DNA from 4 places in the Sporomusa intestinalis genome. Region 1 is predicted to be linked to each of the others. Evidence: riboswitches for the same ligand, from Rfam matches in the RefSeq annotation. Region 1 holds a riboswitch; each other region holds the start of a gene.
The links. Region 1 has a riboswitch for cobalamin ahead of ACZ481_RS06500 (nicotinate-nucleotide--dimethylbenzimidazole phosphoribosyltransferase). Riboswitches for the same ligand answer to the same signal wherever they lie in the genome.
Positions count from the first base shown of each region.

Region 2: it holds a riboswitch for cobalamin, as region 1 does, so the genes downstream of both, ACZ481_RS04040 (ABC transporter substrate-binding protein) here and ACZ481_RS06500 (nicotinate-nucleotide--dimethylbenzimidazole phosphoribosyltransferase) in region 1, are expected to answer to the same signal.
Region 3: it holds a riboswitch for cobalamin, as region 1 does, so the genes downstream of both, ACZ481_RS21390 (TonB-dependent receptor) here and ACZ481_RS06500 (nicotinate-nucleotide--dimethylbenzimidazole phosphoribosyltransferase) in region 1, are expected to answer to the same signal.
Region 4: it holds a riboswitch for cobalamin, as region 1 does, so the genes downstream of both, ACZ481_RS07625 (ABC transporter substrate-binding protein) here and ACZ481_RS06500 (nicotinate-nucleotide--dimethylbenzimidazole phosphoribosyltransferase) in region 1, are expected to answer to the same signal.

Region 1 is NZ_AP042390.1:1,429,154-1,433,363, reverse strand. Features, by position in the region: gene ACZ481_RS06505 (sensor histidine kinase) at 1-929, opposite strand, end outside; gene ACZ481_RS06500 (nicotinate-nucleotide--dimethylbenzimidazole phosphoribosyltransferase) at 1,032-2,066, opposite strand; cobalamin riboswitch at 2,190-2,389, opposite strand; gene ACZ481_RS06495 (iron-containing alcohol dehydrogenase) at 2,686-3,843, shown strand; gene eutJ (ethanolamine utilization protein EutJ) at 3,899-4,210, opposite strand, start outside.
Region 2 is NZ_AP042390.1:866,164-870,373, forward strand. Features, by position in the region: gene ACZ481_RS04030 (ABC transporter ATP-binding protein) at 1-447, shown strand, start outside; gene ACZ481_RS04035 (ABC transporter permease) at 447-1,181, shown strand; cobalamin riboswitch at 1,200-1,383, shown strand; gene ACZ481_RS04040 (ABC transporter substrate-binding protein) at 1,576-2,583, shown strand; gene ACZ481_RS04045 (FecCD family ABC transporter permease) at 2,558-3,589, shown strand; gene cobN (cobaltochelatase subunit CobN) at 3,623-4,210, shown strand, end outside.
Region 3 is NZ_AP042390.1:4,590,469-4,594,678, reverse strand. Features, by position in the region: gene ACZ481_RS21405 (type II secretion system protein GspD) at 1-152, shown strand, start outside; gene ACZ481_RS21400 (hypothetical protein) at 175-576, shown strand; gene ACZ481_RS21395 (hypothetical protein) at 592-1,434, shown strand; cobalamin riboswitch at 1,486-1,674, shown strand; cobalamin riboswitch at 1,822-2,002, shown strand; gene ACZ481_RS21390 (TonB-dependent receptor) at 2,174-4,210, shown strand, end outside.
Region 4 is NZ_AP042390.1:1,690,904-1,695,113, forward strand. Features, by position in the region: rRNA gene ACZ481_RS07610 (23S ribosomal RNA) at 1-682, shown strand, start outside; tRNA gene ACZ481_RS07615 (tRNA-Gln) at 979-1,054, shown strand; tRNA gene ACZ481_RS07620 (tRNA-Lys) at 1,111-1,186, shown strand; cobalamin riboswitch at 1,391-1,576, shown strand; gene ACZ481_RS07625 (ABC transporter substrate-binding protein) at 2,009-2,971, shown strand; gene ACZ481_RS07630 (TonB-dependent receptor plug domain-containing protein) at 2,997-4,210, shown strand, end outside.

The sequences.
Region 1 (4,210 bases):
CCATGAATAATGGCATTCTCGACCAGCGGCTGCAAACTCAGGGCCGGAACCGGCATCCTCAGCAGCGCCGGTTCAATATCGATCAGAGCCTGAATCCGGTCGCCAAAGCGTACGCCCTGGATGATTAAATAATCATCAATGGATTTAATTTCTTCTTCCACGGTGCGCAGCCCGGCCACGTCCCGCAAATTAGTCCGCAACAGATCGGCCAGGGCATGCACAACCTCCTGGGTCTGCTGGGCGCCCTCCAATAAAGAAAGCCGGGCGATGGTGTTAAGGGTATTAAAGAGAAAATGCGGATTAATCTGGGACTGAAGGGCTTTCATCTCCGCCGCCCGGAGCAAATTCTCCAGCTCGGCCTTTGCTTTCAGTTCGGCCATCAGCCGGGTTTGGACAATATTGGTAACACCCATTTCCACGATGTAATTGGCCATAATATACAACAAGTCGGCAGCGGCTTTAACCCGGTTCTCCGGTATCACCTCAACCCGGTCGAACAGGCCGTCCAGGATTCCGGGCTGCATCCCCGCCGCGGCCAACCGGGTAAACATCGCCTGTCTGGCATCGAAATCACTGCCGGCCAGCACGACCTGCCCGGCCAGCAGAGCCCCGACATATTGCTCCTGGACAATAATGGGGGCGGCAAAATCAGTAAGCCCGCCATGGCAATGATAAACAAACGGGCGCTGCTGCTCCATCGCTTTGCGGCCGCCGCTGTCGTCACAGGCCATGCACCGGCTCAGCCCGGCGGGAAAAGAACGAACGTAGGAACAAAAATCGGTAAATTTACTCGGTTTCGTCACCGGTTTGCCGTCAGCATCAACCACAACGGCCGCAATCCCCGTAGTTTCGGAAAATTTGTCCTGAATCTCCTGTAATATCTGGGTATTAACGATCTCTGCCAACACAAAGCGGCTAACATTTTCCACAAAAGCTTCTCCCTGTATTGCTACTTATTTATGGAGAATAGTTTTGCTATAGGACTGGTCATTTCCTGCCGCAGCCGGTAAATAATCCTCGAAGAACAACTGTTATATGGCTGCCAATTGTTGAGAATCAGGGGGCGTCAGCGCAAAATCCGCTAATCTGGCCGTATTATACACAGCAAAGGCCATGGTCCTCAGCAGAGAAATCATTAAAATGGCGCCAGTCCCCTCTCCCAGCGCCATGCCGGCCCGGATTGGCACATCATCGGCCAGAATATTGCCCAGCAGCATGGCATAGGCCATTCCCGGCTCCTTCGACATATGCGAAGGCAGCCCGTAATGCTCAACCTCTTTGTTGATCCTGGCGGCGCAGGCAAAAGCAACGGCCGTAATAAACCCGTCAATAACAAACGGGGTTTTGCGCCTGGCACAGGCGCTCATTCCGGCACAAATCGCAACAATATCCAGGCCGCCGACGCAGCGCAGAATATCCTCGATCCTGGTAAAGCTTTCTTTATGGCGTTCAACGCCTTTGGCCACAACCACACATTTTCGCTTCAACAGCTCACTGTTGGGGAGACCGGCACCATAGCCCACGACAAACTCCGGCAAAATCCCGGTCATCGCGTGCAGGACAGCCGAAGAGGTCGTGGTATTGCCAATTCCCATTTCCCCGAAAGACACCAGGTTGGCGCCGTGGGTGGTAATGGCCTGCTCAGCCATTTCCTCGCCGACCTGCCAGGCCTGGTTAAATTCGGCCGGGGTCATAGCCTCGGCTTTCATAAAGTTCTGCGTTCCCCAGGCAACCCGGCGGTTCACGCCAGCCGTCTGCGGGTTATTGATGCCGATATCAACGACGGTGTAGGGGACCTGATTAGCCTTACAGAAACAACTGATTGTAGCCCGTCCGTCCACCATATTCTGCGCCTGGAGATAGGTGATTTCCGCCGGGAAATTAACCACCCCTTCTTCCACCACCCCATTATCGGCGGCAAAAATCAGATGGTAAGGCTTGATCTCCGGCTGCAGGGTGCCCCAGGCCAACAACATCTTCTTAAAAATTTTTTCCAGCAGCCCCAGGCTGTTGGGTGGTTTGGCCATACCATCGATCAAATCGTCAACCGCTAATTGATAATCCATACTAACTCCCCCTGCTTTTTTATTTTCCCGCTTGAGAATACAATAAAAACACCTGGCCCAAAAGGGCCAGGGTTCTATTTGCATAAAATCCAGTCCTTCTGGTACTACCCCTGGCGCGGAGGTAAATAACAGCCGTAACAGGCAGGTCTCCTGGCTTACGGTTCACCGGAACACCCTTGCCTTCCCGCGAGCGGTGGCTTGGACTGGGCATTCCTCCCCGATTACAGTGGCGCGACCGCGTCGTTTAAGGATTGTCAGCAATCCTTCCGAGCTTCCCTATTCTCCCCTCTAAACAGAGGGGCACCTGTATGGTGGAGTATATTTAGTTGTTTGTTTAGCACATTCTACAGATACAACCATTATCCTGTTGCCGCAAACGGTGTTCGCAAGATGTTAAAGCATTTGATCAAAAAAGTACTATGGCGCCAGGCGGCAATAAATGACGCCGCCGCTGGCGAACAAATATAAGCTATTTTTGTCTGTAACAGCAAAAATAGTTGCCAGTAGCCGGATTGTATCATTTTTTTGCTAACATCCGGCTATTTGCCGGCACGAGTCTTGCACAAACTACCAAACAATGCTATTGTTTTAAGAACTTATGTACAAGGAGGCTGAGTAAATGAAAAAAGTCAATGAATATTTTATGACACCGATTAGCATCCTCGGCACCGACTGTATGGAACGAATTGCCGGGTATATTAAACCGATGCTGTTTAGAAAAGCCCTGATTGTCAGCGACAAAGTATTGGTTGACACCGGGCTGATTGACAAACTTCTTAACTTGCTCGACTCTGCGGGAGTATTTTATATAGTGTATAAGGATGTTGCTCCTAATCCCACCGTCGCCCAGGTAAATTACGGTTTAAAACTGCTGCGGGATAACGGCTGCGATTTCCTGATTTCTTTTGGCGGCGGTTCCCCCCATGACTGTGCCAAGGCCATTGCCCTGCTGGCTGCCAACGGCGGCGAAATCGGCCAGTACGAGGGATTGAACAAATCCAAAAAGCCGGCGATGCCGCTGATTGCCATCAACACAACCGCCGGCACCGGCAGTGAGCTTACCCGCTTTTGCGTCATTACCGATGAAGATCGCCACATAAAAATGACGATTAATGACTGGCATGTTACGCCGATTATCGCCGTCAGTGATGCGGCCTTAATGATCGGGATGCCGCCGGGGCTGACGGCGGCAACCGGCATGGACGCCTTAACCCATGCCATTGAAGCGTATGTGTCAACAAATGCCAGCCCGGTAACAGACTGCAAAGCCGTAAAAGCGGTGGAACTGATTGTCGGCAGCTTACGGACGGCCTATCGCGACGGCACTGATTTACCCTCCCGGGAAGCCATGGTGTATGCCGAATACCTGGCCGGCATTGCCTTCAATAACGCCAGCCTCGGCTATGTGCATGCGCTGGCCCACCAGCTTGGCGGCTTTTATAATCTGCCCCACGGGCTCTGCAATGCCATCCTGTTGCCGGCAGTTATGGAATTCAACCTGCCGGCAGCCGTAACCAGGTATGCCGATCTGGCCCGCGCCGCCGGGTTGGAATCCGGCAGTTGCTCCGCCGAAGCAAGCGCCAAGGCGTTTATTGCCCTTGTCAAACAACTCAACCGGGATTTGGGCCTGCCGGCACAACTCCGGGAGCTGCGGGGCTTTCAGGCGGAAGATATTCCCCAGCTGGCGGAAAATGCCTTGCAGGACGTCTGCTGCCTGACAAATCCCCGCCAGGGCACCCGGGAGGATATAGAGGCAATATACCGTTCTATTTTGTAGATATAGATAAATATATGCCCTGCAGATCAAAATTATCTGCAGGGCATATATTTTTTTAACCAAACATTGCAATACCGAGTGGTGTAACCAGCAGAGGATGGGGCGGCACATGCACCTCCCGACCGAAAGCCTTGCCGAATTCGGCCTCAAAGCCCTGCAGGTATGCGGTGCCGCCAACCACATACACCGGATAATCGTCAAACTCGGCCTGGCCGGCCAGCATATTTTTTACCACTGTCGCCATTTTCTCAACCACCGGCAATACAACCGGCATAATCCGGCGGTGCTGGTCTGCATCCCGCTTCAGCAGTTCGGCCTCCTCAAAGGTGATTTTATACGCCCCGGCTAAAACCAGGGATATATGAGT
Region 2 (4,210 bases), 560 kb from region 1:
ATTTATGCGCGCCTGTTTGGTGTAGACAGGATTGCGCAGCGGGTGGAAGCGGCCCTGGCAGAGTTTTCTCTGGGGGAATACCGTACCAAACGGATTGGCCATTTATCCGGCGGCCTGGCCCGGCGGGCCCTGATTGCCCGTGCCCTCCTGCCGGAGCCCCGCTTATTGCTATTGGATGAGCCAACAGTCGGGCTGGACCCTGATGTGCGCCGCGAGTTATGGGATATTGTGCGCCGGCTGGCCGCTGCCGGCAAAACCATAGTCATAACAACTCACTATATGGAGGAGGCGGAGCAGCTGTGCCACCGGGTGGCGATGCTTAAAGCCGGCCGGCTGGCGCTGCTTGATACGCCGCAGGGAATCAAAACCCGGTTCGGCCAGTGTGACGGTACGGCCACGGCGCTGGAAACCGCCTTTATCAAACTGGCGCGGGAGGGGAAGGGCTGATGGGATGGTATGCGGTATTTAACCGGGAAATGATTGTGCTCTGGAAACGCATCGGCCGGATGGGCTATGTCTTTTCCTCGATTTTGTTTCCGTTTATTTATCTGTTTTCGTTCGGCCTCGGGCTGGGGGGACGGCTGAATGTGGACGGCGGCTACGTCCCGTTTCTGGCCAGTGGGATTGTCGGGGTAACCATTATGTCCAATGCCTTTCAGCAGACCTCGTCCTCCGTCAGTGTCGGCCGTTTGCATTTTAAAAATTTCCAGAGTTTCGTGCTCAGCCCGGTCAGCCCGTTTGAGGTTGTTTTGGGTATTATCCTGGCCGGCGCTGTAAGGGGCGTATTGTTTGGCGGGCTGGTATTTGCGATTGCCTGGATAAGTTTCGATGTGAACAGTCTTAGCGGCATTGCTATTCTTGGCAGTATCCTCGGCGCCTGCTGCTTTGCCGGCATGGGCATGCTGGCCGGCATGCTGGTTAAGATGCCTGATGATGTTGCGCTGCTGAATAATTTTTTTATTACGCCGATGATTTTTTTTAGCGGTTCTTTTTTTCCCATGCAGAATCTGCCGGCCTGGCTGACGGTGCTGGCCCAATTATCACCGCTGGGCATTCTCAATACCCTGCTGCGGACTGTATACTGGGATGCCGCCGCCGGGATCGCTATGGCCGCCTTACTGGCGCTGACCAGCTGCTTTTTTATGGGCAATATATGGCTGTACCAGCGGTACAGCGAGTAATGCGGGAATGTTAACCAATTACATATTAAGGAGACAGGTGCCCTTTGGGGCTTAATAGGGAAGTCCGGTGCAATACCGGCGCGGTCCCGCCACTGTAATGGGGAGCGAAGCCAGGATAGACCACTGAAACGCGGGCGTTTTGGGAAGGTCTGGGGGAGCGATGAGCCAAAGCCAGAAGCACTGCCTGTCTGACGTCACCGGTTTACTCACGCGCGATGAGGAGGGGATTAGCATGCATTTTGGCTGTTTTTCCAGTCAGATAAGGCATCTTTTTGTTTGCAAAACCCTCCCTGGACATGTTCAGGGAGGGTTTTGCTTTACCGATTCCAGGCGGTCTGCAAAACCGGCCTATAAGTAGAAGTTGCCGGCAATGACGGAAATAAGAGGAATAACAATGAAACAGCTATTGTGTTTATTAATAAGTGGCCTGCTTTGTCTGCTCCTGACAGGCTGTCCCGCCAGGCCGCTTGCCGGGCAGGAAGCCGGCGCCGGTACGGGCTATACCGTAGCCGACGACACCGGCTACACCATGGTGCTGGCGAAAAAGCCGCACCGTATTGTATCGCTGGCCTATAGTGTGGACGAACTGCTGGTAGCGCTTGTGGACACAGACCGGATTCTTGCTTTCAGCCGCTGGGCTGACGATCCGGGCATTACTTTCATTACCGCCGGCCAGGCCGCCGCCGTCGGCAACAGGGCCGTCCCTTATGCGGAAGCACTGATTGCGCTCAGGCCGGACTTAATTATTACAACAGCCGGCACCCTGCGGCCGGAAGCGGTACAAACCCTGAGAGACACCGGTATTGCCGTGTTTATATCCAAAAGTCCCAAAAACCTGCCGGAGGTAAAAACGAGAATAAAAGCGGTTGCCACAGCGGTGGGCGAGGAAGAAAAAGGGCGGCTGCTGATTGCCGACATGGAGCAACGTTTGCAGCGCCTGGCAGCAATACTGGCGCCGGTGACCGCCAATAAGAGAAAATGCGGCCTGGCTTTTGACTTTACGGGGGTTATCGGCAACAGAAACAATCTCCTGGCCGATATATTCAATTATGCCCACGTGCGTAACGGGGCTGCCCGGAAAGGGGCCGGCAGCATGGAACAGGGCGATAACCGGCTGTCCAAAGAGCAGATTATTGCCGTAAATCCTGACCTGTTTTTGTTGCCTACCTGGAATTTTGACGGCCGGAGTGATGTTGACGGCTACCGGCGGCAGATTATGGCAGACCCGGCCCTGCAGCAGGTGGCTGCAGTCCGCAATAACCAGGTCGTGCTGATTCCCGACCGCTATCGCTATGTTGGTTCGCACCATGTTGTGGAAAGTATCGAAATACTGGCCAGAGCCGCTTATCCAGAACTTTTTTTCAAAGAAGGGCATCATGTTGAAGCTATGCACCCGGAATAAGAGTAAAATTCTGCTGTTGTTTGTTTTTTGCTTACTGGTGACAGGTCTGCCCCTTACGCTGGGGCAGGTTGATATTCCCTTAACCGGCGCGGCCGCGGTGCTGGCTTATCAACTGTATATACCAGGCATCAGTGCCGCTGATTTTACCTTTGAGCAGCAGGCGCTCCTGTGGCATATACGTATGCCGCGGACCCTGGTCGGCCTGCTGGTAGGGTCCGCCCTGGCCGTAGCCGGGGCTGTCCTGCAGGGGGTTTTCAGCAATCCGCTGGCCGATCCCAGCCTGCTTGGCGTTACCAGTGGCGCCGCTACCGGCGCGGTTATTGCCATCGCGGCCGGTATTGGTTTTACCCAACTGGTTTCGTTGCCGTTTTTCGCTTTCACCGGCGCGGCTGCCGCAGTCGGCCTGACGGTTCTGCTGTCTGTGCGGCAGGGAAAGCTGCCGGTTATGCCGCTCCTGCTGGCGGGGATGGCTGTCAGTATTCTGGCCGGAGCGCTGACGGCCGGCATTTTGACAGGCCTGAATGAACAGAAACTGCAGCAGTACCTGTTTTGGATGGTGGGAAGCCTTGATTTCCGGCGCTGGGAGCATGTTGTTATGGCGGCCTGGCCTATCGGCGCCGGGATTGCCGGCTTATTGTTATTAACACGGCAGCTGAATGTTCTGGCCCTGGGGGCAACCGAGGCCAGAGCTGTCGGTATGGCGATTATGCCTTTCCGGCTGCTGATCCTGTTGCTTGCTTCCCTGATTACGGCTGCGGCAGTCTGCGTCAGCGGCAGTATCGGCTTTGTCGGCCTGATCATACCCCATATCGCCCGGCTGCTGGTGGGGCCGGATTACCGTATCCTGCTTCCCTTCAGTGCCCTGGCCGGCGCCGCCTTTTTAGTGCTGTGCGATACGCTGGGGCGGGTGCTGATCTGTCCGGCTGAAATACGCGCCGGCATTATGACCGCCCTGGTGGGCGTACCTTACTTTTTATATCTGTTGAGAACAATGCCGAGACAGTAGTCACAGGCCACCTGAAGGCAGAGGAGTTGGATTATGGTACTTATATTTACGAATGTCGAGCGGCAATGGCTGATGCTGCAGCAGGCCGGGCGGTATCTTACCGAACATAACCTGCTTTGGTCGGAGCTGCGGATTTTTTTCTTCAATGACAGTGTTGCCTGGTCAGAGCAATATGCTGCGATGCTGACAAAAGCCGATGCTGTCGTTTTCCTGTGGCAGGGACCGGTTTATGAATGTGCGTTGTCGGCTAGGGCTCTTGTCTTGTTAGACAGCGAAAACAAGGGTTTATACGCCTTTATGTCGACTGCCGGCAACAATGCCGACCGGGTTCATGGTTTCAGCAGCGAGGAAATCAAGAAAATCCGCGATTATATCCTGTTTAGCGGCAGCAGTAATTATCAAAACCTTTTATTATGGCTGCAGCATAAAACCGGCCGGGATACGTGCGCCTGCAAGCCGCCGCAGGCCCTTGCCTGGCAGGGGCTCTATCATCCTTCGGCCAGGGAACCGGCGGGAGTGCTTTCAACCGCCGGGTATGTAGCCGCATTTTGCCCGCCAAACCAGCCGCTGGTGGGCATCCTGTTTTCCCGCGAATCCTGGATATGGCAGGATACGGCCTAT
Region 3 (4,210 bases), 2.4 Mb from region 1:
GCGGCCTGATTCAGCGCCAGGAGACCAGCGATACCTTCAAAGTGCCAATATTAGGGCAGCTGCCGCTGGTGGGAGGGCTGTTTCACTCCTCCTCCAAACAGGTGACGGAGACGGAACTGGTCATTATGCTGACGCCAAAGATAATTGATTAAATATAGTGGGAGGATCAAGATCATGAGGTACCTAGTACGGGCGAGCCGGTTGTTCCTGTTGGTATTATTTTTCTCTATACCGTTTGTTCAAACCGGTTTTGCCGCCCCTGGGCCGCAGCCTGTTATCGGCGTTGTCTTAATGCCGCCGGCCGTTCATTTGTATGGTCATGTCGCCCTGATAAACTGTTACGCCCCTGCCAATAGCTTCTATGCGGTGATTGATCTCCGTGATACCCCCGGCAAAAGCATTGTGATCCGGTCGGCCGAGCAAAGGCTGCAAAGTCTGCTGGAAACTGCTTTGGCAACAGGCAATCTTGTCTCGTTTGTGGGGCAGGGCGTTTTTGTCCAGTCGCCTCCCCGCGGCGGCACCTGGAATATGGAGGTCTATCAAATTGATGAAGTTACGGTATATAACAAGAAGTAACGTTGTGACAATACGATGAAAAAAAGTCTAGCAGTTATCCTGTTTTTATATTATTGCGTATGGTTTCCCTTGCCGGTTTCGGCAGTGCCGGCAGCGGACATTGCCAGCCGGTGGTCGCCGGTTATCTGCCAGGCCGATACCGGTAATGGCCTCACTGCGCAGCAGAATATATTTACACTGGTTAATTATGACCGCGACTGGCGGCTCAATAATAACTGGTATAATCTGCTGTTTTATCCCCTGGAGCGAGTTATGTATTATTCGGTGGTGGAAAGCGACAGCCATTACTTTATCGGCTATTACCAGTATTATCCGCGCCATACGGGCCGGGCCGAGCATGAGCATGATCTGACAGGGGTGCTGCTGGCGGTGGCCAAAACGCCTGATCAGACCGGGCGGCTTGATATGCTGCTGACCTACAGCAATAAGAAATGGCGGCCGTGGCCGGGCGCGAAGGTGCGCCTGGAAGGCCGGCACCCGGTACTGAATATCCGGCCCGGCAGCCATGAGATTACTGCTGCCGGCCGGAGCCGACGGGGGGGACCGGCGGCCGGTATCTATGAGATCCCGGCCAGTGACAAGCCGGCCGGGCCGATAAGCAAAGTACTGCCGGACGGGGCCCATGGCGGTTACCGGCTGGTGCCGCTGACCCAGTTGTGGGAGCGCCGTCAGGATATTGGCCAGGGCCGGGTCTTTGCCCGCTGGGGCGCGTTTGACAGTTATACTGAGGTTAAGGTTACCGTACCCTGGGTGTGGGAGTACCGCCAGCTCAACTGGCTGACAAAACCCGGCGAGCTGATCCAGTATTTCCAGGACCGGCGGGTCAGAGCCAGTAATTATCTGAGCAATCCGTATTAACCGGTCTAGAAGCAGTAAGCTGCCAATGCTGGCAGCCTGAGTCAGACAATTTTATAGTTGCCAGGTATAGGTGCCCTACGGGGCTTAATAGGGAAGTCCGGTGCAAAACCGGCACGGTCCCGCCACTGTAATGGGGAGCAAATCCAGGATATGCCACTGCGATGCGGACAACTGTCGTGGGAAGGTTTGGAGGCGCCATGAACCAGAAGTCAGGAGAACTGCCTATACAACGATCACCGGTGACCTGCGAGCGATGGGTAGGGGATTATGTGCGGCCGTCTGTTCCTGGTTTATAGCAGTAAGTTGCTGCTAAAACGAGGGTAAATGGATTTCCCATATAGTCAGCGCCCCTGGATGACTATATGAGAAATCCATTTTTTATTTGGCCGTATTTCACTGCGTACAGGTGCCCTGCAGAGGGTTTAATAGAGAAGTCCGGTTGAAGCCGGCGCGGTCCCGCCACTGTAACACGGAGTCAGCCCGCAGACGCCACTGGAGGAAATATTCCGGGAAGGCCGGGCTGATGATGAACTGGAGTCAGGAGAACTGCCTGTAAGGACGGTCTTCGCCAACCCTGCGAGCGACAGGGGAAGATCAGGCAAACGGTACGAAGGGAGGGTAAGAAGCAAGCAGCAGCTAAATCGGGCTACCATTCTCAGCAATTTTTTTGGAAAAGAGTAAGACATATGAGGAGAGATTTGCAGTGAAACAACGTAAATTGTCCAAACAAGCCCTGGCGATGGGGATCGCCTGTACCCTGGCCTTCAGCCTGACCCCGGACTACAGCGGCCTTGCCCAGGCGGCCGCAGCCGGCGGCGAGTCGTCACAGGCAACTGAGGACACTGTGAACGCCGCTGCCGGCTCCGCTCAGGAATACGCCCTGGAGGCGATTACGGTTGAGGCCAAACGCCCCGACTGGGAGGCCAAGCTGTCACCGGGAACGGTGACCATCATCCGGCCTGATGACTACAAAGGCGAGCAGAAGACGCTGCCTGACCTGCTAAAGGATGTTCCCGGCGTCCATGTGCGGGAGGTTAACGGCAAGGGCCAGTATACTACCGTCAGTGTCCGGGGCAGCACGGCGGCCCAGGTGGGCGTGTTTGTTGACGGGGTCTTGTTTAACCTGGGCGGCGATGCGGCCGCCGACATTTCTACCATCCCGGTCAAAAACGTGGAACGGATCGAGGTCTACCGCGGCTATATCCCGGCCCGGTTCGGCGGCACCTACATGGGCGGGGTCATCAATGTCGTCACCAAACGGCCCACCGCGGCCAATGTATCCGCCTCTGTGGGGCAACGGTCCTGGGGCGGCTATACCGGCAGCCTGCAGATTGATGCCCCGCTCGGCACCGGCAGCCTGATGGTGGGGATCAACAGGGACCAGAGTGACGGCGACTTCAGGTATAAGAACTTTGGCGTTAAGGATGCTTATGCAATTGAGAAGGAAAATTTTGATAAAAAAATGGCGGAAAGCCTTACCTGGATTAATAACAATTTGCAAAGCTATGGAATTATAGACACCGGCTTCTCGTCTATGGATGAATTAAAGGCGGCTTTTGTTACAGAAGAGTTTAACGCCAAGGCTATTAATCTGTTTGTGAATGACTGGGGCATGACGGCTCCGGATGCAACAGCTATGTGGGAAGAAATGAAAGAAAAAACCTATCTGGGTAGAGAGGAAAAGATTAAAAATGATTTTTATAAGCAGAAAGGTATTTTTGATGAAAATCGCTGGCGCCGCAATAACGACTACAAAAATACCGATGCCATTATCAAATGGCAGGACGACCACTGGACAGCCAAAGGCACCTGGAAAAAGGTTGACCGCCACCTGCCCTGGGGCTTGTGGACAGGCAACTATGGCTACGGTAATCCGAATAGCTACCTGGACTTAGATAATTTTGGTTACATGGGGGCGAAAAGGCAGGAGCTTACGGCCAAGGAATTACTCCTGGGGCGCAGGGACACTGCCGGTAAGCTGGAATGGGGCTGGGCGGTTAACTATCTGGATCAGAATAAGGATTACCGCAACGAAAGTTATGATCCCATAATACACGATAATGCCTCTTACCCCTATTTCAAACAGCCGCTCGCTATTTGGAGCAGTTACGATTCCCGCCGGGCTGGCGGAGCCATTGACGGCAGCTATAAGGTTAGTGACCGCCATCTGCTGGAATTCCTGGTCAATTGGTCGAAGGAAAAAATGGATATTGATGGTTCGCGATTGATTACTGATAACGATAGCGGGAATGTTGCACTTACTGACGCCCGCCTGCGTTTCCGCAACTATTTTGAACAGACACTGTTCAATATTCAATTGCAGGATACCATTACCTTAAATAAAGCAGAGGATTTCTGGTTTACCCCCAGTGTGCGTTACAATTCCTCGACCGTGTTAGGCCGCAGTACGCGATTGATAGAGAAAGATCCCAACCACCTATATTTCAACCATACAGATGAACAAAAAGACAGCAAAGTAACCTGGCAAGCGGCTTTGAAGAAGAAAGTCCATGATAACCTAACCTTACGTTCCACAGTGGGGACATATTACCGTTTGCTAAACCTCTATGAAATAGCCGGTGACGGCGCCGGTATTATTCCCAGACCGATAGGCAGCAAGGATTACGAGAAAGGCTTAGTATCTGCTTTCCCTTTGCCGGAAGAAGGTACCCAGTGGGATGTGAGCGCCATCTGGGATGATCGTATTCTGGGAGCCGATGCCGATATCCAATTGACCTATTTTGGGCGGAAATCAGAGAACATGCTGCAACTGTAC
Region 4 (4,210 bases), 260 kb from region 1:
AAACTGAGGACAGTGTCAGGCGGGCAGTTTGACTGGGGCGGTCGCCTCCGAAAGAGTAACGGAGGCGCCCAAAGGTTCCCTCAGCGCGGATGGAAATCGCGCGAAGAGTGTAAAGGCAGAAGGGAGCTTGACTGCAAGACAGACAAGTCGAGCAGGGACGAAAGTCGGGCTTAGTGATCCGGTGGTACCGAGTGGAAGGGCCATCGCTCAACGGATAAAAGCTACCCTGGGGATAACAGGCTAATCTCTCCCAAGAGTCCATATCGACGGGGAGGTTTGGCACCTCGATGTCGGCTCATCACATCCTGGGGCTGAAGTAGGTCCCAAGGGTTGGGCTGTTCGCCCATTAAAGTGGTACGTGAGCTGGGTTCAGAACGTCGTGAGACAGTTCGGTCCCTATCCATCGCGGGCGTAAGAGACTTGAAGGGAACTGCTCCTAGTACGAGAGGACCGGAGTGGACGGACCGCTGGTGTACCAGTTATCCCGCCAGGGGTAGAGCTGGGTAGCTACGTCCGGAAAGGATAAACGCTGAAAGCATCTAAGCGTGAAACCAGCCTTAAGATGAGGTCTGTCATTCGTAAGAAGTAAGGCCCCTTGGAGAAGACAAGGTTGATAGGCCAGGAGTGGAAGTGGAGTGATCCATGGAGCGGACTGGTACTAATAGGCCGAGGACTTGACTTTAAGCAGCGAACCAACTTGCCGCGAGCGAGAGCGAAACGGGAAGTTGTGTGAGTCGCTTAGTTAGAGCGGAGCGATAACATCCTTATGGAATGTTGTAACTCCGAACTGGCAACCAGTATCATTGATAATCCTAATTGTAGTGGGAACGAGAGTAATAAGGAAGTTCCGCGCTCCGCTTGGAACTAAGCGATTCACGCAGGTTCCAGCGTCGCTAACGCTCCTAATAACCTGGTTCTCTGCTTATCTTCTGTGAAGTTTTTAGGGAACATACTCTTACGAGATGTTCACCTATTAACAGGGGCGTCGCCAAGTCGGTAAGGCAACGGACTTTGACTCCGTCATGCGTTGGTTCGAGTCCAGCCGCCCCTGCCATCCAACTCTACCGTAATATTGTAGAGTGGCAGATATTGTATATCGTATTATCAATTGACCTACTAGCTCAGTCGGTAGAGCACCTGACTTTTAATCAGGGTGTCCCGCGTTCGAGTCGCGGGTGGGTCACCAGAATTCAAGCCTCTCCGGGCATAGTTTCCGGGAGGCTTTCTTTTTGCAACCTTGAATGCCTGAAATCGATTGTAAAAACCAGGATATTCCACATTTTTGCGCCTACTTCTGGGCCCCGGAGGAGCACTGGAAAAATGGATTGACTCAGCTGTAACAATATGCTACCATAAACATGATTTAAGTAAACCAACACTGCCTTCGACAATTACATGTATGGAAACAGGTGCCCTTTAAGGGGGCTTAATAGGGAAGACCGGTGCAATGCCGGCGCGGTCCCGCCACTGTAATGAGGAGTGACCCTGCATAAATACCACTGGGACGAGAGTTCTGGGAAGGTGCGGGCGAACGATGATTCAAAGCCAGGAGAACTGCCTGTTTGACAGTCACCGTAGTGCCGTTATTCTATGCGGCATTTACCCACGCGCGATGGGGAGGGGATTATGAAAGCATTTCGGCTATCTAACCTTCCTGGCATTTTTGCCGGGAATTTTTATTTAGTGGAATATCGCTGTAAAATTGACCTTTCCGGCAGGGAGAGGTCAATTTTTTTGTTGCCCCCATTCCTCATTTTGGCTGCTATGTATAACACTGCTGATGGCAGCGGGCTCCGGTCGTTTTCATTGTTCTTGTATTCTGGCAGCGCCTTGTCGCCATACGGGCGGACAGGCTGTGTTATGGATAAATAAAAGCAAAGGAGTGACAATTTGAAAAGACAGATTGACGTGGTTTTTTCCGCAACCGGGCCGCCGCGGGGCAGGATGTTTGGCGTTGACGGGAAGTTCGCCGTATCGTGATGGGCGCGGCTAAAGGAGCGAGGGGTATATGAGGAGCCAACCAGAGAAATATAGGCGCTATGCGGTTTTTTTGCTATTGTTATTGTTACTTGTGAATATCACCGGCTGCGGGCCGAAAGCGGCGGCGCCGGCGTCTGCCGTCTACCTGACCGTGACGGACGATGCCGGACGGGTTGTCACTTTACCTAAGCGGCCGCAGCGGATCGTGCCGTTGGCCGCGAGTGCTCTTGACCTGCTCTATGCGGTCGGCGGCGAGGCTGTGGGCAAGCCCAGCTCCAAGACCGGCGATACGCCGCCAATGGCGCAAGCCCTGCCGGAGGTGGGGCATATCTCGAATATTAACGCCGAGCAGCTGCTGGGGTTGCAACCCGATCTCGTTATCGGCTTTCACGGCATGCACGAAAAGCTGATTCCGATTCTGGAAAGCAGTAATATCCCGGTTATTATTGTAAAAATGAAAACAGAACAGGACGTGGCAGACAAGATCAAACTGTTCGGTGAACTGGCCGGTACACAGCAGCAGGCCGCAAAGGTAGCGGACGCCATGCAGTCACGCATCAACGCGATTGCCAGCCGTGTGCCGCCGACGGCGAAGTCGGTCGCGATTCTGCATGCTACGGCCAGCAGTGTGACTGTGCAGCTTGACAACAGCATCGCCGGCGATATTGCCCGCATCCTGCGGCTGAAGAATATTGCCGCCAGTGTTGACGGCAGCCTGGAAGCGGCGCCGTACAGCATGGAAAAGCTGGTGGAGGGAGATCCCGATATTGTTTTGATTACCTACATGGGCTCTATGGCTGATATCGAAAAGCGGCTGCGGGACGATGTCAAAGCCAATCCTGCCTGGAATGGTCTGCGGGCTGTGAAAAATGAGCAGGTCTTTTTCCTGCCAATGGAATTATTTTTATTAAATCCGGGCATTCGCTTTGACGAGGCTGTAACCTATATGGCCAAGGTCGTCTATCCGGAGGTATTTGGTGCAAATAAATAATGGGTAAATCAAGGGGGATTTTGGCATGAAAAAAGGCTCCATGATCAGAAAACAAACCACGGCGGCAGTCCTGGCCGCCTGTTGGACGCTCAGCCCGCTGGCGACAGCGGCTGAGCAAGCTGAGAAAACCGAGTTTAACCTGCCGGAAACCATTGTTACGGCAACTCGTACGGAACAGACGGTTAAGGAGACTCCGTCCACCGTTCAGGTTATCACCAGGGACCAGATCGAGGCGATGCAAAGTCAGACCCTGGCCGACGTATTGCAGCAGGCCACCGGCATTGTCATGTTCAATGACTTCCAGAGCCGCGCCAATGTAAGCATCCGCGGCTCGGAATCGCGCCATGTATTGATCATGGTCGACGGGCGGCGGTTGAGCGGCGAGCTTTCTTATAATTCCGCGAACGCCTATGATATCAGCCGCATCCGTATGGACAACGTGGAGCGGATCGAGATTGTCCGCGGTTCGGCCGGCGCTGTGTACGGCAGCGACGCCATGGGTGGCGTCATTAATATTATCACCAAAAAGCCCGCGCAGAACGAAGGCCGGTTGTCCTACGAATACGGTTTTTGGGACGGCCGGGAAAAAGCCAATCAGAATATGCAGTTTTATTATCAGGGCGTCAATGAGGACGGCAACTTTACCTGGAACCTCAGCGTCGGCCAGCATAAGCCGCAGCCCTTTACGGCTATGGCGAGGGGAACGACAACGACCATGAGCGGCATGCCTCCCAAACCGGTAGTGACGCCATACAGCCTGCCGTATACCGTGAATTATTACGGCGAGGAAACGCCGCTGGCGCTGAGCGGAACCTGGCAACTGGATAATGGCAGTCATGTGCGGCTGGATTACAGCAAATTGTGGGAAAAAACATATAAAAACACTGTATCAACAATGGGCAGTGTTAAAACCGAGTTAGTCAAGAACGATAATACCAGAACCGACTGGTCCCTGGAGTACGGCGGCGCCGACCCCGGCGGGGAATGGCTGATCAGAGCCTATCAGTCCGCCTATGACAAGGATTATAGCGGCTATGACAATGGCGCCCTTAAACGGTTTGATTTGGTTGACCGGAAGATAACCACCCTGGAAGGACGCAATTCCTGGCAGGCAGATGCCCGAAACCGGATTAGTGCCGGCTGGGAATGGCGTAAAGACCAGTCGGAAGGGACCCGGATTGATAAACCGGGGAGTGCCGGCAAACCGGTTAATTATGGTTCTCTAACCGGTATTTCTGA